Linked DNA regions of Chlorogloeopsis sp. ULAP01. The protein of the gene in region 1 interacts with the protein of each later gene in a pairwise test. Links are inferred from orthologs where the notes say so. Each region holds a gene or a part of one and is shown on either strand. Other genes may lie near its edges. The genes, in order: trhO and rplL.

Region 1 (15,652 bases):
GAGTCTGGTTCTCGCTTTTCTAGTTCTGCCAACACCTGTTCTTCTGTATATCCCCGCTTTTGTGTATCTCGCTTAACTTTCCAAGTAGCACGTAATTCTTCAGGGGGTGCCAGATAAACTTTCACGTCATAAGAATCACGAGCTGTACGAGTTGAATAGCCAAGCAATCCCTCAACGATCACGAATTTACCCGGTTTAATGTAAACTGGTGGCTCAAATGTCCCTGTTGTGTGACTGTAAACAGGCTTAAGAATAGGCTGTCCTATTCTCAGCAGTGACAGGTGCTGCTGCATAATATCTAAATGGTTGCAGTCGGGGTGAAGAGCTGTGATGCCAATTTCCGCACGTTGTTTGCGATCATAGCGATGGTAATCATCCGTACAAATGACTGTCACATTTTCTGGGCCAAGCACCTGAGCAATCCCTTTTGTGAGTGTGGTTTTTCCAGCAGCACTGTCACCAACAATACCAAGAATAATTGGACGGCTCATGGCTTTCTCCCGTGCAGATAGCGACTACAGTAAAGTGCAATTTTGGATTGTATGTTAGTTTACCAATTCTATAAATTTGTGAAATATAACTCAAGGAGTAGAAAGAGTGTTGCTATGCAAAATAATCACTAAATCTTAAAATAATCATCTAATAATCAAGGGTTATTGCCTTTAACTACAATTTGTGTCGATTTTTGTAAATTAATTAACTATAACTATAAATAACATCAAGATGACAAGAACACAGTTTTTGTTGTATATTTTTTGCCTTGTAAAGCATTTGTCTTTGATGGCTGGCGTGTTGTAGCTATTACTATTACCATAGTCTTTGCAAGTGTGATTCAACTATGGGGGAAGGAATTTATAGCGTTGCTGATTTCATGTATGAAAATAAGCGTCATACCAAAACCCTCGTCCAGGCAAGTTGAATTGCCAAAATTCCCTTAATAGCTTCACACTTTATGCTGTCAAAAATAGTGTCTAGTGGCTGGCATTATGCTATTAGAATGTAAGTAGAATTTTGAATTGGAGTTGTCTGTAAAGCCAATTATCTCAGGACACCCAAGCCTTTAAACGCCCCTAAAATGGTTTCGACTGCCAACGCAACCTGGAAAAAACCAGCGTTGCTGCAAACACATTAAAAATCAGCATTAAACCTGTAACCTTCATGATTTTGTCGATGAAGAACATAACCAGAAAATTCAGGAGCATCATCAGTGATAGTACCTTGACGATTGCGAAATCCATTCCAGGATAACGCGGTGCAATCATAATGAAAATCAGGATGACTGCAATGCCAACAGGTGGCACGATAATTGGAGATGCAACTGGAGAAATTGCAAGTTGAATTGCAGTGGGGTTAGCAGGCACCGGTGGCTCTACAGGGTGAACAACCGGGAAGATTGCTTTCAAAGCGGAAAGTAACAGAACAATGCCAGTCGCAATTTCTACAGCTTCTAAAGAAATCTTATAACGAGCTAACAAACTCCGTCCTAATAGCACGATGAACAAACAGATCGCACTGGCGATCAAAACTCCCTTGACTGCAACCTCCCGCTTGAATGCGAGCGACATTGAGTGCATGATTTTTGCAAAAGCGGGAATGGTTTTAATAGGCCCGATCGTTAAGAAAAAAATCGTAAAAATGAATGGTTCTGCTTCCATAGGACTAGGTTAATAACAAAATTGGCGAAAAGAAATACTATCACGCTGAAATGTCAGAAATCCCTTGATATTCTTCTTTTGATCAAAATATTTGTGTTGTTTTTTGTTTTGAACTCAATTTTGAAAGCAAGGTATGAGGCGATGCCCTATAAAAACAATGTTTTATTTCTCTAGCATCTATGTTGTGCTTGTGCAGCATTCTTTAATATAGAGCGATCGCGCTTCACTCAAAGAGACGGCAAAGGCCACCCTACAACTTCCAATAACGATCAAAAAACAAGGCGATCTCCATCATGACGTTCTGCGCTTCTGGAGTCAGAAAAGCGGTTAGATAATCGCCATGCGACATTCCCTCATACAGGTGCAACTCCGCAGGGATGCCTGCGGCTCTGAGCTTACAATGGGTACGGGTCGTTGTACTCAACAGTAGATCCCTCGTGCCAGAAATGAGGATAGCAGGTGGGCATCCAGAAAAATCGCCGTAAATTGGAGACAATTGCTCATCGTATAAAGCATGGCTACCTGCATATAGCTTCGTGGACTCTAATAATCTTCCTTCATCCGACCTAGCATACGATCCACTTCCGCATTTAGATACAAACTGTCTCCGGTTTTCGTCAAGTCAGCATAAGGCGTACCGAGGAACAAAGCCACTGGCATCGCTAGTCCCTCTTGTTTGCAGCGCAGCATTGTCGTCATGATCAATCCGGCTCCTGCGGAGGTGCCACCCATGACGACAGATTTAGGATCATAGTCGTTCACAACTGCTTTCCAGACTGTTAGCACATCATCTGGTGCTGCTGGAAAGGGGAAGTCGGGTGGCATTCGGTAATCTATCGACAAAGCGTGCGTTTGGCAAGTCTGAGCCTGTAACATCGCTTCTCCGACTGCTGCGATACCGCCATTGAACAAAAAGGCACCGCCATGCACATGAACAATCAGATGGTTCTCTTTGCCAGGGGCGATCAATTTAGGCGAGACTCGATAGCACGATACGCCCTCAATCTCGACAGACTCGATTGTGATACCCATTTGCTTGGCACCCGCGATCGCAAGATTTTCATACACCTGATTCGCCTCTTTCTGTAGCGCCTTCCAGCCTTCTGCGGTCGTCGGCATGGAGACAAGCGGCGGGATTGGCGTGGCAATATGCTTTTGTAGTTCGGGCGAAACCGTGCTTGGAACAGGGACTTCCTTTGCAGGGATGGCGAGGTGAGGCAGCGTTTCCATCGAGTCTACTCCTTACTAGATCAGTTAAATCTCTGCATTTTTCGGATTCAGACGCATCAACCCTATGATCATCGCCCGAAATGTTGCCCGATTAGCGTTGTTTCTGCCGTTTCTACTAGATCATCAGCAGCACGCGACAGACTGATTGTGTAAGTTCCTTCATCGATGCGCCACTGCCCTCGATCGCCATCAAACCTTGCCAGCAGTCGCGGATCAGCCATCATCTCCACCCGCTTTGATTCACCTGGTTCTAGTTGCACTCGCTCGAAACCCAGCAGCCGCATCCGTTTGTCACCTGCTGCTTCAGTTAAATAGAGTTGTGGCACATCTGCCCCTGCACGATCGCCCACATTCTTGACCGTAAGGCTTGCCTTAATTGTTTCACCGCCCTCAATGGTGAAGTTACTGTAGGCAAAGCGCGTATAGCTCAATCCATAACCAAACCCATAAAGCGGCTTTGCATTCGTTTTGGCAAACCAACGATAGCCAATCTCAGCCCCTTCATTAAAGTGAACGGTCGAAGGTTTACCAAAGGGTTCACCAAAATTTGGAAGTTCTGGACGTGGCAGTTGTTGAACATCGGCAGGGAACGTAATCGGCAAGCGACCTGAAGGATTGATTCGTCCAGTGAGGACTTCTGCGATCGCAGTTCCGCCCGCTTGTCCCGGAAACCATAGCTCGATGATCGCTTTGACTTTATCTCGCCACGGCATCGCGATCGGATTGCCTGTTTCGAGAACCACGATTGTATTCGGATTTGCAGTAGCGACAGCTTCGATCATGGCATCCTGTCCGTAAGGGAGGGTGAGATCCGGATCGTCGAAGCCTTCACTTTCAAATTTGACCCCAAAGACGATCGCAATATCTGCACGACGCGCTTGTTCAGCCGCATCAGCAGGATAAATGCCAGGATCGAACATCACCTTTGTATGGGGAAGTTGCTTCTTGATTTCCGCCAGTGGCGCACAAGGGTGATAAGCTTCGGTTCGGACGGGAGCAAGTAGGGAGTCTCCACCAATGGGAATTTCAGCTGCATAGCCACCGGTTGGTAGAGTTTGGCTCGATCCGCCCCCTGCAACGACTCCTTTGTTCACCTGCCAGCCAATCACCGCAATAGTTTTGAGATCAGGTGAAAGCGGTAGGATTGCATCGTCGTTTTTCAGCAACACAATCCCCTGACGAGCAACTTCCAGCGCCGCATCATTATGCTTCGCCATATCTACCGTGTATCCTGACTCACCATCCCATTGATCTACACCCACCATGTGAATTGATCGTAGAATCCGCCGCACCATATCAGATAATCGCGCTCTCGGAAATTCACCGTTTGCCATTGCTTCTTTGAGTGGCTCATTAAACCATTCTTTCTGGTCTAACTGTGCGCCTGAATGCTGATCGAGACCTTTAAGGGCGAAATCCCAATGATAAACTGCCATCCAGTCTGACATGATGTAGCCTTTGAAGCCGATCGCATCTTTGATCACACCATTCAAAATCGGATCATTGCCACAATTGTACGCGCCGTTAACTTTGTTGTACGCTCCCATCAGCGAACCCGGATTGCCGCGCTCGATGCCGATTTGGAACGCGAGTAAATCGGATTCTCGATGGGCGATCGGATCGATGATTGCATCTAACCAAAACTTGTTTATCTCATTGACGTTGAGCGAAACGTGCTTGAGCATCGATATCACGCCTTCGGACTGTGTGCCAATCACATTCTCAGCGCCCATCACACCGGAAAGCCAAGGATCTTCTGAGATGTATTCAAAGTTGCGTCCGTGGCGCGGATCACGAGGCAGATTAATACCACCACCACAGATTACATTGTAGCCGCGTAGTCTTGCCTCTCGACCGATCACCGCACCCGCTTCCCGTGCCAATGTCGGGTTAAAGGTTGAACCCAGGCACAGCCCACAAGGTAGGGCGGTTGCCGTATCACCGACTCGACTGCCGAGCGGATTAGTTACGCCAATTGGTCCGTCAGTAATTTTCTGGGGTGGAACTCCCAATCGCGGCACCCCTGGAACATAGCCCGCAAGTCGCCCAATCTCTTCGGGTACTCGCTTTTCTCTGACACCCCGCAGCACCACCATCAGACTGAGGATCAGCGAAAAGCGTTCATCATCAGTCATCTGCGCTTCAATCTCAGCAGCCCAGCGATCGGCTTCAGAGCTATTCAGTGCTTGTGAAACGGGACTTGATGAAACAGGATCTTGTACCATTACTGATCTCCTTTAGTCGATGAGTAGGCGCGAACTCGCTGAGAGATAGTGTTGCAATTCCAATCACTCGATCAACCTAGCAATCGCTGAATAGCACCCGCCTTGATTTCAGCTTCAAGCAAGAAATTGAGATCACAGATTCAGGCAAAACTTATTAAGTTGATGTACTGAAACATATCTAAGGCTAAATTAAAGTAAAAATGATTTTGTTAATTTTTATTTAAGAAAGCAAAATATATGCTTGTCACTATTAGGATTAAGCTTTTTGTATGCTTATTCATCAAAATATCAGATTGAAATAACTGTGGCGAACTGTCCAAAGTAAAATCTTTTACGGAACTCGGTGTTGGCGATCGCACTTTATGGCAAATAAGACTCTTGGTTTAGAAAAACACATTTATGATTACTTACTTTCCGTATCTCTACGGGAGCCAGAACTTCTAGCTCAACTGCGGCAGGAAACAGCACAGCATCCAATGGCTGAAATGCAAATTGCACCAGAGCAAGGACAATTGATGGGATTGCTGGTGCGGTTAATCGGGGCAAAGAAAACGTTGGATATTGGTGTCTTTACTGGTTATAGTTCTCTGGTAGTGGCATTGGCATTGCCAGCAGATGGCAAAGTAGTGGCTTGTGATGTCAGTGAAGAGTACACAGCTATTGCTCGTCGCTACTGGCAGCAAGCAGGTGTGGCAAATAAAATTGAATTGCACATTGCTCCAGCCCTGGAAACACTAGAGCAGTTGTTAGCAGCAGGAGAAGGAGAAAGCTTTGATTTTGCCTTTATTGATGCTGACAAAAGCAACTATGAGAATTATTATGAACTCGCTTTGCAACTTGTACGTTCAAAAGGGCTAATTGCGATCGACAACGTGTTATGGTCAGGTCAAGTAGCCGATCGCAATGTCCAAGACAATCGCACTAACAAAATTCGTGCTTTAAATCAGAAAATACATCAAGATCAAAGAGTTACGATCAGTATGATACCAATTGCAGATGGCTTGACTCTAGCTATGAAAAATTAAAACTTAGCATTTATGTATAGAAACTTAGAGTATTAAATCATTTTAAAAATTAATACACTAAATACTTACAAAAGTTGTCATTTAATATCATGTCCGGTTAATCAAACTGAAGAAAAATGTTTGCTCGTAGTCAGGACTAAAGTCCTCAAGCCGGAACTGAAATCCTGACTACAAACTGTTTATAATGGGCGATTTGACTAAAGCAGATTTGTTTTTACTATGAAGATGCGAGTATCTGTAGCGATCGCATTTGCTCCATATTGTATACATACATCGGCATTGGGTGTAGCACTGTCAAATTTTAAGAACTTGGAAAGATGCATCGTAACTTATCGAGCAACAGCGATCGCTAAGCCACTGTTAATTTTGTTGGCGCAGTTTTTCCTGCTGGCGTTTTCTTTTCTCTTCTGTCAAACTATCAAAACAGTGGGGACAAGAAATTCCTTCCTCGTACTTTAAAGAAGTGCGATCAACTTCTGAGAGCGGATGCCCACAACTAGCACACATTTGGTGAGTGCCAGATTCCAAACCGTGACGAACTGCCACGCGTTCATCGAAAACAAAACACTCTCCTTCCCACAAACTTTCTTCTGCTGGAACTTCCTCTAAATATTTGAGAATACCACCTTTGAGATGATAAACTTCTTGAAATCCTTGGGAGAGCATAAAAGCCGAAGCTTTTTCACAACGAATTCCACCAGTACAAAAGAGTGCCACCTTCTTGTGTTGATTTGGATCAAGTTGCTTGCCAATATAATCCGGAAATTGGCGAAATGATTCTGTTTTGGGATTTTGCGCCCCTTTAAAAGTGCCAATACTCACTTCATAATCATTGCGAGTGTCAATCACTGTCACTTCTGGATCGCAAATAATGGCATTCCAGTCTTTAGGACTGACATAAGTTCCCACGCTTTTATTAGGGTTGACTTCGGGCAGCCCAATAGTGACAATTTCTTTTTTTAGACGTACTTTCATCCGCTCAAACGGCGGTGAGTCAGCACAAGACTCTTTGTGTTCCAAATCTGCAAGGCGCGAATCTGAACGCAGAAAAGATAATACTGAGTCTACGCTCTGACGCGAGCCAACAATCGTGCCGTTAATACCTTCTTGTGCCAGCAGAATCGTTCCCTTAATGCCTTGCACTTGGCAATAGGATAGTAAAGGTTGTTGTTTCTCGACAAAATCTGGCAGATTAACAAATTTATAAAATGTAGCAACAACTAACGTCATTTCTAGCTCTGTGGGAATGAAAATACAAGATCAGGATATGAGCAATATTTATCTATATTATCTTCCCAGTTTTGAGCGCACAGCAGATACAGAATACTTCCAAGGTTACGAGCTACTCAGTTAGGTTTGTTAGCTTACTCTTCCAAGACTAGTGCTTTTAACTGTTCCATCAGCCTTTCTAGTGATTCTCGCTTGGTAGGATGATCCCAAATTTGCGATTTATCCAGCAGACGGACAATTGCATTCATACGATTTTTAAGGGATGATTGCCGATCGCCATTAGTACTTGTAGTAGCAAGACTGGTGATCCGCTCTTTGATTTGAGAAAGCGAAAGTGTTTTGGCGATCACTTCTTCTAGCAGTGCTTCCCTTTGTTCTCTATCTTTGACTCTAGCAATGACTTGAGCTTTGGTATAAGCTATCTTTCCTTGACGTAGAGCTAATAAAATTTCCTCAGGTAAATTCAGTAAAGGCAAGCGACTACTAACGAAAGACTCCCAACTCATTAACCCTAATCCTCTAAATACTTCTATTACAGTTTGCCCTTGTTCACTGCCCAAAACGTTTTGGGTATTTTTATGTTTAGCTTCATGCTGCATCCTATAAAGTAATTTAGGAATACTTTGAATTTCTAGATTCAGCTTCATTGCCAATAGTTGTAGAATACCCTCTGTTTCCTCAACCGGATTCAAGTCTTCTCGTTGTAAATTCTCAATTAAGCTAATCTGCAATGCTTCTTCGTCGTTGAGTTGGCGCACTATCACAGGAATTTGTGTTATCTGAAGTTCTTTTGCTGCTCGATAGCGTCGTTCTCCACTGACTAACTCGTACATCTCGTTATGAATGGAGCGAACTAAGAGTGGCTCAAGAATACCATGCTGCCTGACTGATTCCACTAATTCTTGCATCTTGTTAGGCTCAAAGTAGTGTCGAATCTGCGCTGGTGGTAAAAAAATTTTCTCAATCGCCACTACTGTAGTAGCCTGTATTGTGTTTGATAGTGTTTGGTTCGACCATCTAGTTATGTATGGTTTGATTTCTAGTGTTTTATGCTGGTAGATCATGGTGATGTTGTTAAATACTAAAGTTTTATAGCGTGCTGCACCTAAAAAACACTCCTAGTCTCAAGCATTAAGCCATCAATGCTTGTACTAATGAAAATTCTTATGTTCAATCAACCTTGATAATTGATTATTAGTAAGCTCTGTAAAGGCTTACTGAGCAAACCATTTTTAATGCTTCTAACTTTCTAGACACTTATCAGCACTCTTATGCTTCTGGTATTACTGTCAATGGTGTTGAGTTGATTGCCTACTTATTATAGAATACCCCCCCAGGGGACATACAAAACAGTTAGTAGAATACCTTTGACAAAAAAATTGACTTTTGTTGGCTTGACTTCAACTATAGATGTCATCAAGATAGGGAGACAAACTTTTATAGATTCGGGAACATGAATAATATATATCGCAAAGACGCTCACTTGCAATGCAAAGATAGCCTATAAATATTTTTGTGCTGGTCGGCGATCATTTTGTGACATCTAGATATATTGTTGCTGATTTGATACTCATATGCAACATCGGAATCATTCATTAACTTCTAAATTTGGCATCAATACTTCTTGTTTTACTTATCTATAATTTTTTCTTAAAAATAAAGTTATTGCTTGTTTTAGCTTCATTTTTTTGACCATATCAAAGCTTTTCTATTGATATCAAAATCTATAAAATAATGCTTGTTGCTAGCATATATCATGTTAATCACCACATAATATACGTCTAAACACCAAAAATACAACAAATTGTAAATGAAAAGTATTGATAGAGTTAACAATCAGCTAATCTGAATTTTATGGAATTTTCTAAACAAGCTTTTGCTATACTTACGTCCTAAAAATCTTGTTTAGCAAACCTTGAGATAATCTTTTTGTAAATACAGTAATGAGATGATGTAATCATTGTTCTAAAGGGTTTGTAATGCAAAAATTGATATTTGACTTATCAATTGATTCAGACCAATTTTAAGAAAAGTATTAATTTTCAATGTGATTAGGCTTAAAAATGATAGTTTTTGATTGAGTCTAGATATAGTAATTAAAAAAGTTTTTTTGTATATCAGCAAATCAACATAGTTTAAAAACGTTTCTTAACCTTTAAGCTCCGCTGGATAATTTTAAATATGTTGTATGCATTGCGACTCAGTTATTTAATCAAAATCCAATTATTGAGGATGAGTTACTTATGTATATATTCAAGATAGTTATTGTGGTGTGAATATTAACTAAAATGATTGTCAGACACAATTACTATACTTTTGGTCAGTTGATTTAACTTAGATTAAGTGCATAATAAATTTTGGATGCATTTGAGATAGTCATCAAACCAAAACTGACAATCTGTCAAAGATATTTGATTTGAGTTAAACAGGACAATAAGTGAATGGATACCAATTTTGATAATGACTGCGACAACTGCAAATTTCTTTTGCTGTGTAGTTTTACTACAAGTTTTGCAATAATTAATAAAATTGGTTTACCAATTTGCTTTGTCTAGACTTGGCTATTTATAGCTAAGTAATAGTCTTTAGCGAATTGAGGTTTAAAACAATGAATGTTTTCTTTTTTGTTTCTCATTGGTTAATGCAGAAATCAAGCAATATATTGCTTGATAAATTGCTAAAAGTGAGAAACAGGCATTGGTTAATAATCGACATCATTATTTTTGCCGCTACACCCCTATTAGCTTTGATTCTGCGCTTAGATGGAATACCTAGCCTAGAAGCATATCTGCCAAACTTAGCATTTGCCACAACACTATTTTTGCTGATCAAACAATTCATTTTATGGAGTTCTGGTTTTTATCGCCGTTACTGGCGCTATGCCAGCATTGAAGAACTCACATACATCGCTATGTTGATGGCAGCAGCGATTATCATACAATCGTTTTGTTTTGATGTGATTCATAGCATCCCAAACTCTGTTTTCAGTGGACTTCCACGTTCATTGCCATTAATTGATGGACTACTTTCGTTTATTTTCATCGGTGGTTTGCGTTTCAGCATCAAAGCAGTAGAAAAAACTCACCAAAAACGAGCAGTATTTAACCCCTCACAACGAGTACTGATCGTCGGGGCTGGGAAAGCTGGAGTGTCTTTATTGCAACAAATGCAAACAAATCCTCAACAGGGTTTTTATCCAGTTGCCTTTGTTGACGACGATCCCCAAAAACTATATGCACACATTCACGGTATTCCTGTAGTGGGCGATCGCCACAAAATACCTGATATTGTCAAATCTTTGCAAATTCACAAGGTGATTATTGCAATGCCAACAGTTGCAGGAAAAGTGATTCGAGAAATCGTTGATATTTGCAAAGCTACCGGCATTCAAACCAGTACTTTACCAGGAATACATGAAATCCTGAATGGACGAGTAAGAGTGGATAGCATTCGTGATGTGCGGATTGAAGATTTACTCAGGCGTGAACCAATACAGACAGATATTGGACGAGTTGCGGAATTTTTGGCAGGCAAGAGAGTACTAATTACAGGCGCAGGCGGCTCGATTGGTAGTGAGCTTTGCCGTCAAATTTACAAATGTCATCCTGCCCAAATGATGCTAATGGGGCATGGTGAGAATTCTGTGTTCAATATTCAGCAGGAATTAGAACAACTAGTTCAAGCCCTAACAGCAGATGGGAAATCTGCAAGATATGCCCCTCGTCTTCATATCTTCATTGGCGATATTCGTTACCGCGATCGCCTTAAACACGCCTTTGAGCGATTCCAGCCAGATGTGATTTTTCATGCCGCAGCCCACAAGCACGTTCCTCTGATGGAATTAAATTCACCAGAAGCAATTACTAACAACGTACTGGGAACAAAAAATTTAGTGGATCTGGCGCTGCAATACAAAGTTCAACATTTCGTGATGATATCTACAGATAAGGCAGTTAATCCCACCAATGTGATGGGAGCAAGTAAAAGAGTTGCAGAAATGTTGGTATTGCAAGCAGCAAAAAAAAGTGGCTTATCTTATGTTGCTGTGCGCTTTGGTAATGTTTTGGGTAGTCGTGGCAGTGTCGTCCCGACTTTCACTAGGCAAATTTTAGCAGGAGGCCCCGTCACAGTTACCCATCCGGAAATCCGCCGCTATTTCATGACGATTCCAGAGGCAGTGCAATTAGTGTTGCAAGCAGCAGTAATTGGGCATGGTGGAGAAGTGCTGATGTTAAATATGGGACAGCCAGTGAAAATAGTTGATTTGGCAAAGGAATTGATTCGTCTTTGTGGATATGAAGTCAACAAAGATATTGAAATTGTCTTTACTGGTTTGCGTCCAGGTGAAAAGTTATTTGAAGAGTTGTTTATTGAAGGAGAAGAGTACGAACCAACTGAGCATGAAAAGTTGTTAGTTGTCAAAAATGCGAGTCGAATTGTTCCAGATAATTTGACTATTGCTGTCGAAGATTTATGCAAGGCCGCGGCTAAGAATCATACGAATTTAATTCTGTTTCTACTTGAGCAAATCGTCCCAGGATATAAACCAAAATATTTAGGGAATAGTACAGCAACATCTACTATCAAAAATAATGCTATCGTCACAGTAACTAACAATATTTAGTGTGCTATCAAAATATGCAGATTACGACAATGAGTGATCTAAAACTCAAATTCATAAAGAATTTGGAGTAAATCTAAATGAAAGTTTTGTCAGTGCAAAATATTGTGAAACATTGGAGGAATTTATCAGGTGGCTCCATCAACCGCCAAATTTTGGGAGCAGCGATTACGGTTGGTTTAGGAACAGCATTAATCAAAATAGTGGCTGTGTTTAAAGAATTAATTGTCGCTTGGAAGTTTGGAATTGGAGATACTTTAGATGCATTTTTAATTGCCATGCTAGTTCCTGATTTCATCATTATTGTCGTAGCTGGTTCTTTTCATGCTGCTCTCATTCCTACATATATTCAAGTACGAGAACAAGAAGGCATAAATGCAGCTCAAAAACTTTTTTCTGGAGTTATGCTCTGGAGTTTAGGACTGCTTTTAATCACAACCATACTAATGTTGGCTACTGCACCCTTGTATTTACCACAAATTGCAGCAGGATTTAGTGCTGAAAAATTAGATTTGACTTTTAAGCTGCTATGGGTGATTGCACCTGTGGTAATGCTGAATGGAATCCTTCTAATCTGGGGTGCAGTTTTGAATGCGGGTGAGCGTTTTGCGTTAGCAGCTGTGTGTCCAATTATGACGCCAGCCATAACAATAATATTTCTATTACTGAATAAGTCTTGGGGTGTTTTTGCCTTAGCAGCAGGGTTAGTTGGTGGTGCAGTATTGGAAATTATTCTTTTGGGAGCGGCAATTTATCAGCAAGGCGTTTTATTGGAGCTGAAGTGGTATGGATTGAATGCTCACTTACATCAGGTAATTAATCAATTTTTTCCGGCAATGGCAGGATCGTTTTTAATTGGTAGCGCTGCTTTTGTCGATCAATCGATGGCAGCAATGTTATCGCCTGGGAGTGTAGCAGCACTTAACTACGGACAAAGAGCGATCGCCTTCCCCATTAGCTTAGTTACCACAGCATTGGGTACTGCCGTAATTCCTTATTCTTCAAAAATGATTGCCTGTAAAGATTGGCAAGGTGTGCAACATACACTTAAGCATTACCTACAACTAATATTTGTAGTGACTGTACCACTTACAGGAATTTTGATTGTCTTTTCAGAGCCTATAGTTCAGATACTTTTTCAAAGAGGTTCTTTTACAGCCGAAGATACTCATTTAGTAGCTCAAATTCAAAGTTGTTTTGCCTTACAGATACCCTTTTATATTGGCAATATTTTAGTCGTGAAATTTATTACATCTATGCAACTGAATCATATACTAATGTGGGCGGCTGGATTTGATTTAATAATTAATATCACTTTAAATTATTTATTTATGCAATGGATAGGCATTAAAGGTATTGCCTTATCTACAAGTTGTGTGTATTTATTCACATTTTTATTTGTCTTTTTGTTGATAACAAAAAAGTTAAGAGAACTTAGTAAATAATTCTAGATAAATATGAAAGTGATTTTTAATAATTTGTAGTTTGGTATCCAAAAATGAGACTAACATTAGTTATTTCTTCCCTTACTTCTGGAGGTGCAGAGCGGGTAATGTCAATTATGGCTAATTACTGGGCTGCAAAGGGATGGGCAATTACATTATTGACTTTGCCAGAGAGTTCGGTATCTCCCTTCTACAATTTAGATTCGCGCATTCAATATGTTCCTTTAGGTATAGCTGGAGATTCTTCTAATTTGTTGGCAGCAATCTCAAATAATCTTAAGCGAATTCAGATACTTAGATCTGTCATTGTTGAGAGTAAACCTGATGTTGTGATTAGCTTCTTAGACGTAACTAATGTATTAACTTTACTGGCAACCCAGAAATTGCGAATTCCTTTAGTAGTAGATGAACAAGTTCATCCAGCCATGTACCCGATTGGTAAAATTTGGGAACTTCTACGGCAATGGACTTACCAAAAGGCAGATCGAGTTGTTGCAGTAACTGCCAGGGCGTTGAACTATTTTTCACCCCAGATACAAGCTCATGGTTGTGTTATTCCCAATCCAGCTTTATCAGTAAGCAATAGTAACAGTTCATCAGCAAAATTACTGGTGAAGCCATCACTAATTGCGATCGGACGTCTTGTTCCGCAAAAAGGATTCGATCTGCTTCTACGAGCCTTTGCCAAACTAAAAGACTGCTATCCTGAATGGACATTGACAATTTTGGGAGAAGGAGAGTTACGTCCAGAACTCGAATCTTTGCGCGATCGCTTGGGATTAGTAAATCGTGTTCATCTTTTAGGAACAGTGAAAAATCCCCATGACTATCTTAAGCAAGCGGATATTTTTGTCATGTCTTCACGCTTTGAAGGTTTTCCCAATGCTTTATGCGAAGCAATGGCTTGTGGATTACCTGTCATTTCTACAGATTGTCCTAGCGGCCCAAAAGAAATCATTCGTGATGGAATAGATGGTATCTTGGTGCCTAATCTAGATGAATTAGCCTTAGCCGCAGCAATGGATCGCTTAATATCTGATGAACAAGAGCGCAAACATTTAGCTAGCCGTGCGCCAGAAGTAACTGAACGATTCAGCTTAGAAAAAGTTATGGGAATGTGGGAAGCATTAATTGAAGAAGTCATCAAGGAAAAAAGAAAATGATAACTCAAGAGCAACAAACTTTAGAGAGTAATAAAAGCTATCAATATGTCTTTACAGTCTTCACGGCAACCTATAATCGTGCCTATACTCTGCCTAGAGTTTATGAAAGTCTTAAAGCACAAACATACTGCGATTTTGAATGGTTAATTATAGATGATGGTTCAACTGATAATACTAAAGAATTAGTAGAGCAGTGGCAAGAAGAAAATCAATTTCCGATTCGCTATATCTATCAACAAAATGGTGGGTTACATATTGCTCTGAATCGAGGTGCAAGGGTAGCTCAAGGAGAGTTATTTCTTCAGCTTGACTCTGACGATTCATGTGTACCGGAAGCACTAGAGCGGCTTAAATATCATTGGGATTCTATTCCTTTAGATAAAAGAGAAAATTTTACTGGAGTAACAGGTTTGTGTAACGACCAATATGGAAATATTGTTGGTAATTTATTTCCTTATCATCCTATTGATTCAGATGTTTTAGAAATCCGTTATCGCTTCAAAGTAATAGGTGAAAAATGGGGATTTAACCGTACTGATATACTTCGACAATTTCCCTACAGTGAGGAAATTAGAGGAGGTTATATTTCACAAAATGTGATTTGGAATAAAATTGCCAGACAATATAAAACTAGATTTGTCAATGAATTTCTCAGAATATATTGGACAGATCAACCCTCAATTATGCGCAACACTTCCAACCCAGGTAAAAACGCTTTAGGCGAGCGTCTGTCACTTTTAACTATTCTAAATGAAGAAATAGATTGGTTTAAATTTGCTCCTGTAAGCTTTTTACGTGCAGCAATTCACTATAGCCGATTTTCTTTTCATCTAAATATTGCTATCACTGACCAAATGTCAAATATAGCTCCAATGCTTGGCAAATTACTATGGCTAATAGTGTTACCAATAGGATATCTTTTGTACTTCAAAGATAAAAATATTACCAAATAAAAATAATGACAAAAAAAATTGTATTTCTCATTCGAGACCTTAACTACGGCGGTGCGCAAAGACAATTAGTGACACTCGCAAAAAGTCTCAACCAACAAAACTTTG
Region 2 (15,434 bases), on another replicon or contig:
CCAATGACATAGATATAGTTCATTATGTTTCACTTACTTGGATAGATACGTTTTTTTCAGAAAATTAATAAGCTCATAGCAAGAATTGATTGGTAATGGGGTATTTTCAAAAGGCGAACCTCCTAATTTGGAGTTTCACTAAGACTATGAACGGAGCATGACAAAGCTGCTGAACAATCGCTATCAAGTTATCCAGGTACTAGGTGTTGGTGGGTTTAGTGAAACCTTTTTGGCAGAAGATACCCATCTGCCTTCTCGCCGTCGTTGCGTGATTAAACAGCTCAAACCAATCACAAACGATCCAAAAATTTACCCCAAGATTCAGCGGCGATTTGAACGGGAAGCAACCACTTTAGAGTATTTGGGTGAAGGTAGCGAGCAAATTCCCAAGCTCTATGCCTACTTTTCTGAAAATGGACAGTTTTATCTTGTTCAAGAATGGATTAAAGGCCAAACCTTGTCAAGTCTTATTAAAACTCAAAGTTCAGTGGGCGAAACAGCAGTTAGAGAAATTTTATTAAGTTTGCTGCCTGTTTTAGATTACATCCACAGTAAAGGCATCATCCATAGAGATATCAAGCCAGATAATATTATTCTTCGCAACCCTTACGCTTCCAGCATACCTCCTTATCAAAGGGGGGTTAGGGGGGGTGAGCCGGTGCTTATTGATTTTGGTGCAGTGAAGGAAACAATACGTTCAGTAGAGAATTCGCCAGGATACACCACTCAATCGCTGGTTATGGGTACACCAGGATATATGCCAAGCGAACAAGTTGTAGGACGTCCAGTTTACGCTACAGATATTTATAGCTTAGGTTTAACAGCGATTTACTTACTGACTGGCAAACATCCACGGGAACTAAAAACCAACCCGCAAACGGGTGAAATACTTTGGCAACATCATGCTCCTGGAGTATCGCCGCAGTTGGCAATGATACTTAACCGGGCAATTAAACCCCAAGCTAGCGATCGCTACACTACGGCAAGCAAAATGCTAGATGCTTTGCAGTCTTATTCCCCTCCTACACCAAAGACAACAATTGCAATTCAACCCATTGTCACCTCGCTCCCTACTTTTAGTGCCGCATCTCAGGAAACTCAGCTATTGCCTTCCAATCAAAACGCTCCTGTTACCCTCACCTATTCCATTCCTAGAAAGTGGCAAAAGCCGACTTGGATTGTTGGCAGTTTGGTTGTTGCTAGCTTGATTGGTACGCTTGCGATCGTTAATATCACCCGCAAGCCAGAGTCTGCCCACTCACCAATATTACCCACTCCCACACCGCTTTCAACAGATCTATCTCCTGCGCCAGAATCCCCGGCTCCTACTTCTGAGGAAGCCAATCCACCAGTAAATTCGCAATCACCACCAAAACAACAGCAATCTAATCCTGTACCTTCTGTACCTACTCCATCAGAGCCTGAAGATACTGCTGAGTTTCCAGTTGCATCAGCGCCACCAGCTACAGTTTCTCAACCACAAAACAACGTACCTCGCAATCAATCATCTCGCACTATCGGCACGCAAAAAGTTCCAGGATTTTCTGTGGGTACGCAAAGAAGTACTGTAGAAGCTGCCCTTGGTAAACCAAGCCAAGATTCAAGAGGTATTTGGCGCAATACTCGTGCTGTCAGTTATATATTAGTGCCAAATCGCATTCACCTTGGCTACTTATTTGACCGTAATTCTGGCAGGATTCGTCAAACAGAGGTAGCTTTTGCTCAATCTATAGACTTTCAAGTTATGCTAACAACTTTGGAGGGAATGTTAGGGCGTCAAGTCACAGAAGAAATTAGGCAAGGATTGCTACAAGTGCGACAACGGCGATTGGATAATTTTCGTTTTGCGATCGGCTCCCTAAAAGGCCAAATTGTACGTCAAGAGTGCGGCTTGATTTACATCAGCGTATGGGATTCAGACTTACATGATTTTGTCAACCCTGCCGATGCAAGAAAGTGTTGATTTAAAAAAGGAGCCTCAGTTAGGCTCCTGTCAAATCTTCCAAAACAGAGACAAATATTGACTATTTCACACTCACCTTAGCGCCAGCTTCTTCAATGCGCTTCTTAGCATCTTCGGCAGCTTCCTTAGCAATAGCTTCCTTAACAGGCTTAGGTGCCGATTCTACCAAATCTTTTGCTTCTTTGAGACCCAAACCGGTTATTTCCCGTACAACCTTGAGTACAGCAATCTTCTTATCGGCTGGAACAGATTCAAGAATTACATCAAACTCGGTTTTCTCTTCTACTGCTTCAGCAGGTGCAGCAGCAGCACCAGGAGCAGCCATCATCATCATGCCACCAGCAGGTGCAGCAGCACTAACACCAAAGGCTTCTTCAATTTGCTTTACTAACTCAGCTGCTTCTAGCAAACTTAGGGTTTTCAATTTTTCCAAAATTTCATCAGTTGCTGCGGACATTGATATAACTCCTGTAATGTGAATTTGTTGATTGTTTGTAGTTGTTAATTGCTAATTGTTAATTGTTGATTGCAATTAGCCCTTCGGGTTCAGCAGGTGCTACGACGCGCTTAACCCGACGCCAGGTACTACAACGCGCTTAACCCGCGCAACGCTGCTTCACCATTAGCTATTAGCTATTAACCACTAACTTCTTCGCCGCCTTTGTCTTTGTCGGCATATGCTTGTAAAGCACGAGCCAGCGAACTGGGAACCTCGTTGACTCCAACGGCAATCTTTGTTGCCAAAGCATTGATTGCTCCAGCAATTTGCGCCATAAGTTGCTCTTTGGAAGGTAAATCACCCAGCGCTTTGACATCTGGTTCTTTGAGCAGACGCCCTTCCATAACGCCGCCACGAAGTTCTGTCTTCTTGGTAGCTTTCTGGAAATCTTGGTAAGCCTTAATTGCAGCAGAGAAATCCTCTTTTACTAACAAAAAGGCGGAAGAACCCTTGAGCAATTCCGACATCGGTTGCCATTTTTCATCTTCTTCGATGGCAATACCCATCAGAGTATTCTTTGTTACCTTACAAACAGTGCCAGTTGGTCGCAAGCGCCTGCGCAAATCGGTAATTTCAGCAACCGTTAGCCCCTGGTAGTCGATTACCAGTGCTAATTGTGACTCACCCAAAGTTTCTTTGAGTTCACTCACGATCGCTTTTTTGTTTTCTATGGTTCTACCCATTCTTGTTTCACCTCCTTGGAAGGAATTTGTTAATTGCTAATTGTTCATTGCGATTTACTATTAGCCATTAACAATTAGCAATTAGCCAGTAGCGAAAACAATAAACCCCAGCTGCTAAAGCCGGGGTTTAACTTGAGGGGCGAATTTTATACGCCTGATTCCTAGTGCCAGAATGCCTACACCTTCAATAGGTAAAACCTCAAGCAATTGGAATACAAACCTCGGCAGGATATTAAGCCAATGGCACCTGCTGTCTCCGGCTTTGGTTATTTAGTTGTGTCCGTTGCCATTTGTCATTAGTCATTTGTTTTTTGCCAATGACTAATGACCATTGACTAATGACTAAATTTACGCTGCTTCAGTTAATTTCAAATCGCGCAGGGCGTTGATATCAACTTTGATTGATGGCCCCATTGTGGCAGACACATATACTGTGCGCCAATAACGGCCTTTGGCTCCTGAAGGACGGTTGCGGTCGATAGTTTCTTGCAACGCCTTTAAGTTTACCAGTAAATCTTCTGGCGAGAAGGATGCCTTACCAAACATAACATGCACAATACCTGTGCGATCGGCACGAAATTCTAGTTTACCAGCTTTGAACTCAGCGATCGCACTTGCGATGTCAAATGTTACTGTTCCACCCTTTGGCGATGGCATCAAGCCACGAGGGCCAAGTAATTTACCAAGCTTTGCTACTTGCGGCATCACATCCGGTGTGGCAATCAGCTTGTCAAAATCCATCCTGCCCTTTTGAATTTCGTCAATCAGTTCTTCTGAACCGACAACATCAGCACCTGCGTTAGTTGCTTCTGTTACCTTTTCCCCTCTTGCAATCACTGCCACCCGTACTTCTTGTCCTGTACCTTTGGGCAGTACTACTGTTGTTCGCAGTTGTTGGTCTGTATACTTTGGATCAATTCCTAGCCGAATGTGTGCTTCAGCTGCTTCGGGAAACTTTGCTGTTGCTGTCTCTTTTAAAAGATTTAAAGCATCGATAGGAGCATACTCCCTATCTTCAACTTTTTCTAATAGCGCCTGCAAACGACACGATACTTTCTTTGCCATTTCTCTCTCCTGGGGTATTTAACGAGGTAAATTCTCTCCCCCGAAAATTTTTGGATTTTGGATTTTAGATTTTGTCATTTGTCCTTTGCCATTGTCTTTCCTAATGACTAATGACCAATGACCATTAACTAATCTGTCACGGTTACGCCCATATTCTTGGCAGTGCCTGCAATAATTTTCATTGCCGCATCAATATCATTGGCATTGAGATCGGGCAATTTAGTTTGAGCAATTTGCCGTAGTTGTTCCTGTGTAATTGACCCAACTTTTCTTTTGTTAGGTTCACTAGAACCTTTGTCGATTTTTGCCGCTTTAGTAATCAACACCGATGCCGGAGGTGTTTTGAGTACAAATGTGAAACTCCGATCTTCATAAACCGAAATTTCTACAGGTATCACCGTCCCAGCTTGATCTGCTGTTTTGGCGTTGTACTCCTTACAAAACATCATGATGTTAACGCCGTGCTGACCCAAGGCAGGGCCGACTGGCGGTGCTGGGTTGGCTTTCCCAGCGTTAAGGGCCAGTTTAATGACCGCTACTACTTTTTTCGCCATTTCTAATTAACTCTGTTTCTGAACCTGATTAAATTCCAATTCTACAGGTGTATCTCGTCCAAAAATCGAAAGTAAAGCTTTGAGCTTGCTTCGTTCTGGACTAACTTCTATCACCTCGCCTTCAAAGTCCTTAAATGGGCCAGAAAGCACGACTATCTTATCACCAGTCGCCATGTCAATTTTGACAATTGGCTCTTGTTCGCTAGTCTGTTTGAAGATTCGTTCTACTTCTGCATGACCTAGCGGCACTGGTTTGACGTGACCGCGGCCTTTACCACCGCCACGCTTTTGCTCTGCTCCCACAAAATTAATTACATGGGAGGTATTCCGTACTACCTGCCAGGAGTCATCATCCATCACCATTCTGACTAGTACATAGCCAGGGAAGACTTTCTCTTCTGTATGTTGACGACTACCATCTTTACGGATTTTTACTGCTGGTGTGTGCGGAATTTCTACCTGAAGAATTTTATCAGCTACATCAAACGACTGGATGCGCTGTTCTAAGTTAGTCTTCACACGTTTTTCACAACCAGAGGCTACTTGTACGGCATACCAGCGAGCTTCATGCTCTGCTGCCATACGTTCTTGTGTTTCCTCTGACTGCACAAGAAAATTGTGTTCTTCGTCTGTTGCAGAAGTCATCCGAATACCTGTTGTGCTGCCCAAGTAAAAAATTTATCAACCAAAAAAAGCACAGATGCCGATAGGGATACCATCAGCAAGACAGCTGCTGATTCGCTCACTAACTGTCTGCGACTGGGCCAAACAACTTTTTCAAATTCTTCTTTCAGTCCTTGAAAGAAGTTGCCTAAGCTAAACCCATTGCTAGTAGTTTCTTGGATTTCTGCTTCGTTTTTCTTGGCCACGGTACTTTTACTCCCCCCCATAGCTGATACAGCCATTAAATGCTAATTTTCATTTAATTTCTATAGGCGATCGCAACTTTATTTCTGAACTTTAAATAATTGCTTGAAAAAAAGCTGCAAATAAAACAATTATACCCGAAATCAAAAGTGCTGGTTGCTTGTCTTTTCAACCACTATTGCACTCGATTCGGGTTTTTCGTTTACAGCGCGCCCTGGAGGACTTGAACCCCCGACATCAGGTTTTGGAGACCTGCGTTCTACCAACTGAACTAAGAGCGCACACGCTGTCTTTGATTCAGTTATTGCATCAGACTTTTTCTAGTTTAACCCAATTTGGCGTTTTTTGTTAACTTTATTTTTGACTTCGGGAGACAAATTAGCGGCTGATGCCGCTGTTTGTGTGAATCTTTGTCCCATACTCTACATTATCGATTACAAAGCACGGTCAAAGCGCTGCTTAATCCGAGTAGCCTTGCCAACACGATTGCGTAGATAGTAAAGTTTAGCACGCCGAACTTTACCACGACGTACTACTTTGATGCTGTCTATGCGAGGAGAATGAACCAAAAATACCCGCTCAACACCAATGCCTTGAAATACACGGCGAACTGTAATGGTTTCATTAATTCCGCCATTACGCATGGCAATTACAACTCCTTCGTAGGGCTGTACACGGTATTTGTCTCCTTCTTTAATTTTGACACCCACTTTAACTGTGTCGCCCACATATATATTGGGCAGATTTGATTTTAGCTGTTCCGCTTCAATAGAGCGGATTATTTCTTGAGCGTTCATAGTCTACAGAAAAACTCACAATCATCCATAATAAATCTTCAACCCTATATCAGTCTAGTGGATTAAACTGATGACGTTTTCACCTGTTGTGTCATCAAATTAAGAAAATGTGATGTCACAAAAGTGTGCCATAGGTAGAAAACGTATGAAATTTAGCATAGTGATTACAACTTACAACCGTTTGGATTTGCTGAAAAGAGCGATAGACTCTGCTTTGAGGCAAACTATTCCCTGTGAAGTGGTTGTGGCTGATGACTGTTCCTCAGATGGCACCCAAGAGTACTTAAGTTATTGTAGAGAAAAATTTTTAGAGAGTGGAAACTTTCGCTTTGTGTACCATCGTAATCAGGTTAACTCTGGGCATGCAGCAACTGTGAATGCGGGTGTTCTTAAGTCCAGTGGTGATTGGATTAAGTTTTTGGATGATGACGACTACTTAGCTCCCAATTGTCTGGAGGAAATGGCACGAGCGATCGCACTTCGTCCCCAAGCTGTGATCGCATCTTGTATGGCTGCTCAAATTAATGAACATGAAGTTGAACTTAGCCGTACACCACAATTAGGTGCCGGGTTAGCTTTTTACACTCCACAAGCAGATATTCATTACGGTATGCTGCTCGAACTTCTTCCATTTGGTACACCTGTACAGGTAGCTTGTCGTCGTGATGTCTTCTTAAAAACAGGCGGTTGGGATTCTCAACTTGATACCAATTGTGATGATATTGATTCTTGGATTAATATTGCTAAGTTTGGTGATGCAATTTTTATTAATCAATGCCTTACTTACCGAACTATATGGCAAGGTGCTTGCAATCATAAGTTCTCTTTGTCTCGGCGCCTAAAGACTAATTCTGTGATGAAGGAGAAGATTTACTCTTTGGTTAGCGAAAAGCACTATGCTCACATTCCTGCTCTTAAAGATATTCAAAATTATTTGAAATTGCATTGGTTGCTCGTAGCTTTAAAACAGAAAAATCTTCAGAGCTTTAACAGTATAATTTTTTCTGCTATTCCTGCAATCTTTTCTTGGCAAGCCTGGAGTCTTTTGTTTCATGCTCTATTGAACCGCCGAAATTTCAGCAGCACTCAAATTCAAAAATATGTATTAATTAAATGATTCAACGGGAAAATGCACAATTTAAAACACATTCATCAAAATTACCATGCAAAGCAATTTAGGGATTAAGTATAGAATTTTTTTGCTTTCATATTATAGCTCTCCGACTTCTTTAAGAAGTCAGAGAGCTAATTTTCTAGTTTTGTTTTCTATTTTTTCTGGGAATGCTACACTCTGATTTACATATTTTTATTTTTTATATTCTAAAAATAGCAGCTACATATTTACTTGATATTAGCTCTAGTTTGATTAAATTTATATAAAGCTAAACTCTTATCATCAATTAATATTAAGGTATTCATATATAAAGCTATAGCAGTCCTATCTAATTTATAAAAAGATGCTGGAACTAACTAACCACATAGACGCGAAGCGCCTTTCCGCATGGTAGTACACAAACTACACAAAGAAGGAAGAGTTTTATCAATGATTTAGGATTGCTATATATTAATTTCTTAGATTCATCTCAAATATTATGCGAATAATACATATATTGAATCACATTCAAGAAATTGGTAACGGCATTGTAAATGTAACTGTAGACCTTGCTTGTTTGCAGGCAAAAAGCGGTTTTGAGGTAGCAGTTATTTCAGGAGGGGGAGAATACGAAGCCTTACTAACAAGTTTTGGTGTTAAGCACTACCAACTCGATCAAAGTAGGAAGCCAATTAATATTATTAAAGCGGCTGTAGGATATCGGTCAATTATACAAGAGTTTCAACCGAATATAGTCCATGCCCACATGATGACAGGAGTTGTGCTAGCAGGTTTACTCAGAAATAAAGGTGGATACGGTTTAGTTGCCACGGTACATAACGAATTTCAACGAGCCAGCATACTAATGGGACTTGCCGATAGAGTAGTTGCTGTGAGTACAGCAGTTGCCGAGTCTATGGCACGGCGTGGTATTCATCAAGAAAAGTTGCGGGTGATATGCAACGGTACTCTCGGTAGTCCCCGCAGTCGTCCGTTACAAGAGTATCAACCTTTACCATTACAACGTCCCGCGATCGCCACTGTGGCAGGGATGTATCAGCGTAAGGGTATAACTGAGTTAATTGCAGCTTTTGGACAAATTGCCTCAGATTTTCCTGAAGCCCATTTGTATCTTATTGGAAATGGTCCTGATCGCCACTTATTTGAAACACAGGCAAGTCAAACTGCCTTCACCTCCCGCATTCATTTTGAAGGCTTTCAAGCTGAACCTCAACGCTATTTGCTAGCTTGTGACATATTCGTGTTAGCATCTCACCGTGAACCCTTCGGTCTTGTACTTTCAGAAGCACGTGAAGCTAGTTGTGCTATTATTGCCACTCAAGTCGATGGCATACCGGAAGCTTTAGACAATGGAAAAGCTGGCATTTTAATACCAGCAAAAGATAGTAAAGCTTTGGCTGCCGCCTTAGTAAATTTATTGAGTAATTCAGAAGCTCTAAATGAGTGGAAAATAAAGGCGCATCAAAACTTAGAGTGGTTAGATGTTACTCGCGTTCATCAGGAAAATCTAGCGGTGTATTTAGAGTTAGTGAAAAAATGACTGTTAATGGTTAATAGCTAATAATTAACAACTAACCACTACTTGTACAAACGCTTCGGTTCATCCCGTCTTTACTAACTACTTAAAGATTTAAAGGAGCCGAAGCATTAAGCTTGTAACTACCAATAACTTGGTTAATAGCTGGTAAAAGCTTTTCGTATTGCTCGCTAGGTACAACATAGGAGTCAATCGAAACTTTATTGCCTTGATGTTTAATAAAGCTATTAACTGTTAGCCTTCCTGAAAAACCTTGAGTTTGAGTTGTATACCTCCAAGTAATTCTGACACTATTGTCGGATTGGCGTACAGGTTGATTCATCGTCAAGTTTGTTTGGGAAGCAGCAAAATTGTTGATGAAATTTTTTAACATAGTAGTCAACTGCTCCTGATCTAGCTCGCGTTCTACAATGAAAACGTTAACCTGAACTAGAGCATTTTTAGTGTTGTCCAGCCAATATATAATTACTTCATTTGCATTACTATTATCTTTGAGAGTCCATCCTTGAGGAATATCAATTGAGAATAGACCTGTCTTGTAGGTGTACGTATCAAGGTTGCTAATTTCAACTTCCTCAAATATGCCTGTTTCAGTTGTTGAGTTTGAAGAACTAGGAGGATCTGATTGGCTAGGAGTAGGGTTAGGACTAGAGTTCGATTGGTTCAAGCTTGAGTTGTTAGTATTAGAAGAATTGTCTTCTTCTGGAAGATTGGCACCAATAAAAGCTAAAAGTATAAATAAAGCTGCAAAGCTTGAGTAAACAATAATTGCTGCTTTTGCCCAAGCTCTTTGATGGGCTTTAAAATCTTGTACGCTTCGCCACTGTCTACTTCTCCAAGCCCACACATTTCCTTTTGCACCTAGAATAAAAGGCATTGGTAAGCCGAGATAGGGTATCCAGGAAATTAAACCAATCCAGACTTGGTTAGTTAGACACCACAAAGGCGATATGAGAAATGCTCCCCAATTCCAACCTTGAATTTCGAGCGGTACAGAAACAGAGGTATTAAATGTACCGCCTCCACCTACCCACATCGAGTCAGAATTTATTGGTGTACCCGGCGAGACGTACTGAGGAGGATTACTGCTTGCTGACGAATTCGACCTAGAATTTGTAGGTGTACTAGGTGAAATATATTGAGGTGGGTTACCACCAGAATTTACAACTGTAGGCGGTGGAGAATAGTATTTACCAGAGTTGTATTGGAAAGAAGGTACTGTAGGAGCAACATAATCAGCAGCAGGAGACTGCAAAGCGTCAATCATTTCTCTGGCTGTGGCATAGCGAGCCTCTGGCGAAGGGGCTATACTAACACCTGGGTTATAAGCGATCGCCCGATCCAAAATCATTCGCAAACTCGGACTAACATTTATTGCATATTGATGCCAGATAATGTTTGCTGTTCTGGGATCTGTCTCTAACTCATGCGGCATTTTCCCAGTCAACAGATAAATCATCGTCAAGGCTAAACTGTATAAATCGCTACTATAAACAGGTCTGCCAGCTGCTTGCTCTGGAGGCATAAATCCTGGTGTACCAATTACAATCGAACTGGTAGGATTGCCCTGAGAATTCAATACTGTACCCATTGATTCTCGCACTGCACCAAAATCAATCAGTACTGGTATGTTATCCGAACTCCTCAAAATTATATTATCTGGTTTAATGTCCCGGTGGATAATATGTCTGCTGTGTACGAAGTTGAGAACATATAACAAACTTTTAAGAATTTCTCGCACGGCACTCTCATTCATTACCCCTTCGGTTTGTACTTTCTCAGTGAGAGTTTTGCCTTCAATGTATTCTTGAACTAAATAAAAATTATCTTGTTCTGAAAAATAAGCATACAAATTGGGAATGCGATTGTTACTATTGCCCAAATCCTCCAATATAGCTGCTTCTCGTCTAAACCTGTCTTGAACCATTTGGTATATTTGCGGATTATTAGTAACAGGTTTTAGCTGTTTAATGACGCAACAACGACCAGAAGGCAAATGTGTGTCTTCTGCTAAAAAAGTTTTACCAAAACCACCTTCTCCTAAAACTTTAACAATCTTGTAACGATTGTTAATAGTTGATTGCAACATTGAATCTCAAGCCTCTATATTACTTTCCTAAAAAAAGTTGTACCGGAAATTAAATGACTACAATAAACTGAATTAAAAGCACAAAAATTACCAAACTTTGTATTGTTTCAGTTGGCATTGAGAACAATTATGATTTTTCACTATCTTCATAGTTAGATAGAAATAGACAAAGATGTTTATAATTCAATTTCTAACTAATTATAAGCAAAGCTTATTATTATTCTAGCTGCACAAAATCAGTGTGAAAGCTGTTTAACATAATGATGAAAGTCTCTTAATGTTTAAAAATTTACTATATTTTCTCAATCTTGTATGTAAAGAATTGATATTTTATATGTATAGTTAATTACTATTTATGAAGTCAAGAGCAACTTAAGTAACTAATGCTTTTGTTGCAGGATAGCTAGGAATTACATACAGGCGATCGCATTGTCCTTGGTAGCCCATAAGCAATACAGCTATTAACCTACTTGGATAGTATAGCCAGCACTTAAATCAACCGCTCAAAGCTTCACCAATTTGGAATGGGATGTGCTGCAAAAGTTAATTACATCTCTAGTACGTAAATATGTATGCATGCGTTAGAAAATTCTAAATTTTTGGCGATCGCTATCTAAGAGTCACATCATCACTCTAGCCTCAAAAGCAGAGGCTAATATCTAATAACATTAGAAACTTATCTTTATTTCTCAAATAGTTTATTTCTCAAATAGAGCCTATAGGAAATCATGAATTAAGTTGGGAGTACTTGCTACAGTAATCTATCTTTTTTAAAATCCCAGTAATTCACTAATTGAATCTTAAAAATAATATATGCTAGCTAGCGGTTTTTATTATTTAAAATATAACGTTTTTGAATTATTCATGGTACTAACTCTAGAACGATTAACAAATGTCAAATCTTTGGTAAATATATTACCAAAGATTGATATAGAGTAATTAAAGTTTATTTTTTATCTTTTGCCTAAAACTAGAATGGATCTAATTTTTGGACATCAAAATTGCCTGAACCTGATTTAATAATTCATCAGGATCAATAGGCTTGCGGATAATTCCAGCCAACCTGACTTCACACTCTTCATTAATCAGAGCTTCTTCATAAGCCGTAATCAACACAATAGGAAGAGATTCTAAAGTCGGGTTTTGCTGAATGCGACGAGCAACTTCGTATCCGTCTATATCTGGCATCATCAAATCTAGCAGCAAAAGAGCGGGTTGACTAGCTTCAACTTTAGCCAGTGCTGCTGTTCCGCTATTTACAATTTCAACATCATAACCCTCCAATTTGAGAACCGTTTCAAGAAAAAAGCAATTTTCAGGAACATCATCACAGATAAGAATGTAATGATGATCACTGTTTTGTTTCGCCCCTATACCACACATATTGCAATCAAAAAAAGTGAATTCCTATTTTGAAATCACCCTTACACCTTTAACTAAACAGGAGTTTATAATTCCTCCTACTCAGGATATAGTTCTTGTAATATACCCGTGAATTAAAGTTTTTCCGAAAAAATCGCTTTTTTCTGCCGTGGTATAAATGTTGTTTCAATATTGGCAAATAGGTTAAGAAAGAAAAAATAGCGGGTAATATTTGTAAAATGCCACCACTGTAATTATTATCAGGCTAAAGTTGAATCAATTCCTAGAATTAATTCAGACTACTCAAGTGATGGGGATACGGGTGGTAGTTGGGGTGGTGATAGTGGCGGCGTTGGTGGTGGAGACTGTGGAGGTGGTAGTGATGGGGGCAGTTGGTAGCTTCTGGGTTTAGATTTTCCTGAACAAACGCAATTGCATTAATATAGGCTTCACCCATTTCCAACTCAAAGCATCATGCAGCAGAACATAAAAACAGGGAATAATAAACAACGTTAACAGTGTTGCCAAAGACAACCCCGCAAATACGACAATACCTAAAGGTTGAAGAAATTCTGAACCTTCCCCAATTCCCAATGCTAAAGGAAACATACCCAAAACAGTAGTGATTGTAGTCATCAAGATTGGGCGTAAACGTTGGGGAGCAGCTTGTAAAATTGCTGCTTTACGGCTAATTTCTTCCCGTTCCCGAATTTGGTTTGCCAATTCAACCATGATGATAGCATTGTTAACAACGATACCAACAAGTAACACAGCACCAACAATTACCGTTGCGCCAATGGCTGTTTGGGTAATATAAAGGCCAAAAACACCCCCAGCTAATGCTAGTGGGATAGTAAACATAATTACTAAGGGGTCAATCAGTGAATTATATTGCACTGCCATGACTACGAAAACTAAAAAGCTAGCCAATCCCCCTAACAACTGTAGAGAATTTTGCAATTGCCGATTAGATTCTGCGGTGGAACTGGGCAAGACACTCACACCTTGAGGAAATTGGAAACTGTTTAATACATTATCTACCTGTGCTTGGGCATCGCTAAGACTTGCTCCTTCCGTCAAATTCCCAGCAATAATGTACACCTGACGCTGGTTAATGCGTTGAATTTCTCCAGGAGCTTGGGCATCTACAATACTTGCCACATCGCTCAGGCGCACTTGGCGATTATTTTCCACAAATAAAGGCAATCTTTGTAGTTGCGAAGGTGTTTGCACAGATTCTTCATCTAATTGCACCCGCACATCTACAAGACGATTGCCCCGTTGCAACTGTGTGGGTACGCTACCTTGAATTGCAGTTGCGATTGTGTCACCAATTTCTCTAGTAGTCAATCCCAAAGCTGCAACCCGCTCCCAGTCGGGAAGAATCTGAATTTCTGGTTGACGCGCATCTGCATCGGGACGAAATCTAGCTAAGGTGACTTTTTCTTCCAAATTTGCCAGTAATTGCTCTCCGGCTTTTTGTAAGGTGTCTGCGTCATTTCCTTGCAGGATAATATCAACTTCAGCACCACGAACGGGAGAATTAGTGAGAATTAAACCTCGTACTTGTCCGGGAGATAAACGTAAGCGAATACCGGCTAAATTTAGTTTGTTAAACTCTTGAGTAACTCGTTCCACATAGGCTTCTACGTCTGAACCAGGTTTGAGGGTGATGGTACTGGAACTCCGCAAGGGGTTTTCAGTAGTATTGCTACCAAATAAACCACCTCCAATTGTTGAAAATACGTATTCTGTTTCTGGCTGACGGCTGAGGATATCATTAACCGCAGCCATGACTTTTTGATTATTTTCTAAAGGAGTACCGGGAGGAAATTGAGCGAATAAATTGGCTTGTCCGGTATTAATACGGGGTAAAATCTCTTGGGAAATTTGCGGTATCATCCACAAGCTGCCACCACCAAGTAGGATAATAGCGATCGCCACTGTTAACAATCGAAAACGCAATATTTTACTCAACAAAGCGCTATATCCTCTGGTTGCGGCATCAAAACGACTATTAAACTCCCGTAAAAACCAGAAATCACTCATACCACTGGAAAAGCGCCATGCCAGCATTCGAGAAGTGAGCATCGGCACTACGGTTACAGCAATCAGGATAGAAGCGGCAACAGAAAAACTAATAGTGAGAACTAACTCATTGAATAGTAGTGAAATAAAGCCACCAATCAACAAAAACGGCAATACAGCAACTAAATTCGTGCTAGTAGAAGCCAGCAATGCTGATTCTACTTCCTGGCTACTTTGTTCTGCCTGTTGAATCAGTCGCAGTGGGCTAAGGCGAGTTCTCGTATCTTTGCCGGGAGTCATGCCTGCACCCTCGGCAATATTCTCCAACATCACGATGGAGTTATCCACCACAATACCCACACCCAATGCCAAACCACCCAAGCTGAAAATATTTAGGGATAAGCCAAATAATCCCATCAAAATGATTGCAGCGAGGGTTGCCAAAGGAATAGCAAATACAATAATTAGAGTTTGCCGTACTGAACCGAGAAATAACAAAACAGCGATCGCGGCAAGTGCTGCTCCTACTAACCCGGAAGTAGTGACGTTAGCAATAGAATTGCGAATAAATCGTGACTCATCCAAAGTAGGTGTGAGAACTGCCTCTTGTGGAACAACACCAGATTGTCTCAATTCTTCCAGTCGCTTTTTCACTCCATCAACAACATCGATGGTGTTGGCATCTGGTTGTTTTTGAATGCTGATTTTGACTGCCGATTCTCCGTTGAGTAAGACGAACAGACGTTGGTTTTCGGTACCGTCAATAACCTCAGCAAAGTCACGCAGATACACACGTCTGGGAAGCGGGGAAGTAGTAGGGGTAGTGCCTTGTACTTGCCCTGAAGTAGAGGAAGTGGGGGAAGGGGAAGAAACTTC

What was found.
Region 2: the proteins of trhO (region 1) and rplL interact in binary tests that used the Escherichia coli proteins (3 or more experiments, as listed by UniProt). The link is inferred for Chlorogloeopsis sp. ULAP01 from one-to-one orthologs.

Annotation. Positions count from the first base shown.
Region 1 is NZ_JAUDRH010000005.1:116,155-131,806, forward strand. The notes cover bases 5,431-8,420. They hold trhO (oxygen-dependent tRNA uridine(34) hydroxylase TrhO), read right to left. Parts: upstream 7,366-8,420; coding sequence 6,496-7,365; downstream 5,431-6,495. Other genes in these bases: QUB80_RS11185 (class I SAM-dependent methyltransferase), read left to right, coding at 5,473-6,135; QUB80_RS11190 (DUF3172 domain-containing protein), read right to left, coding at 6,333-6,458; QUB80_RS11200 (ParB/RepB/Spo0J family partition protein), read right to left, coding at 7,500-8,420. In the rest of the region: QUB80_RS11160 (phosphoribulokinase), read right to left, coding at 1-491; QUB80_RS11165 (MarC family protein), read right to left, coding at 1,071-1,655; QUB80_RS11175 (alpha/beta hydrolase), read right to left, coding at 2,199-2,774; QUB80_RS11180 (beta-glucosidase family protein), read right to left, coding at 2,954-4,906; more of QUB80_RS11200, read right to left, coding at 8,421-8,429; QUB80_RS11205 (polysaccharide biosynthesis protein), read left to right, coding at 9,974-11,989; murein biosynthesis integral membrane protein MurJ, read left to right, coding at 12,067-13,431; QUB80_RS11215 (glycosyltransferase family 4 protein), read left to right, coding at 13,485-14,594; QUB80_RS11220 (glycosyltransferase family A protein), read left to right, coding at 14,591-15,547; QUB80_RS11225 (glycosyltransferase), read left to right, coding at 15,553-15,652. UniProt on the Escherichia coli protein: Catalyzes oxygen-dependent 5-hydroxyuridine (ho5U) modification at position 34 in tRNAs, the first step in 5-carboxymethoxyuridine (cmo5U) biosynthesis.
Region 2 is NZ_JAUDRH010000006.1:290,552-305,985, reverse strand. The notes cover bases 723-3,494. They hold rplL (50S ribosomal protein L7/L12), read right to left. Parts: upstream 2,421-3,494; coding sequence 2,025-2,420; downstream 723-2,024. Other genes in these bases: rplA (50S ribosomal protein L1), read right to left, coding at 3,494-3,494; rplJ (50S ribosomal protein L10), read right to left, coding at 2,600-3,145; QUB80_RS14135 (serine/threonine protein kinase), read left to right, coding at 723-1,963. Also shown: more of QUB80_RS14135, read left to right, coding at 158-722; more of rplA, read right to left, coding at 3,495-4,210; rplK (50S ribosomal protein L11), read right to left, coding at 4,339-4,764; transcription termination/antitermination protein NusG, read right to left, coding at 4,771-5,409; preprotein translocase subunit SecE, read right to left, coding at 5,406-5,633; rplS (50S ribosomal protein L19), read right to left, coding at 6,066-6,428; QUB80_RS14090 (glycosyltransferase family 2 protein), read left to right, coding at 6,574-7,545; QUB80_RS14085 (glycosyltransferase), read left to right, coding at 8,021-9,082; QUB80_RS14080 (serine/threonine-protein kinase), read right to left, coding at 9,165-11,168; QUB80_RS14075 (response regulator), read right to left, coding at 12,150-12,551; QUB80_RS14070 (hypothetical protein), read left to right, coding at 12,802-12,942; QUB80_RS14065 (efflux RND transporter permease subunit), read right to left, coding at 12,939-15,434. UniProt on the Escherichia coli protein: The binding site for several of the GTPase factors involved in protein synthesis (IF-2, EF-Tu, EF-G and RF3). Is thus essential for accurate translation.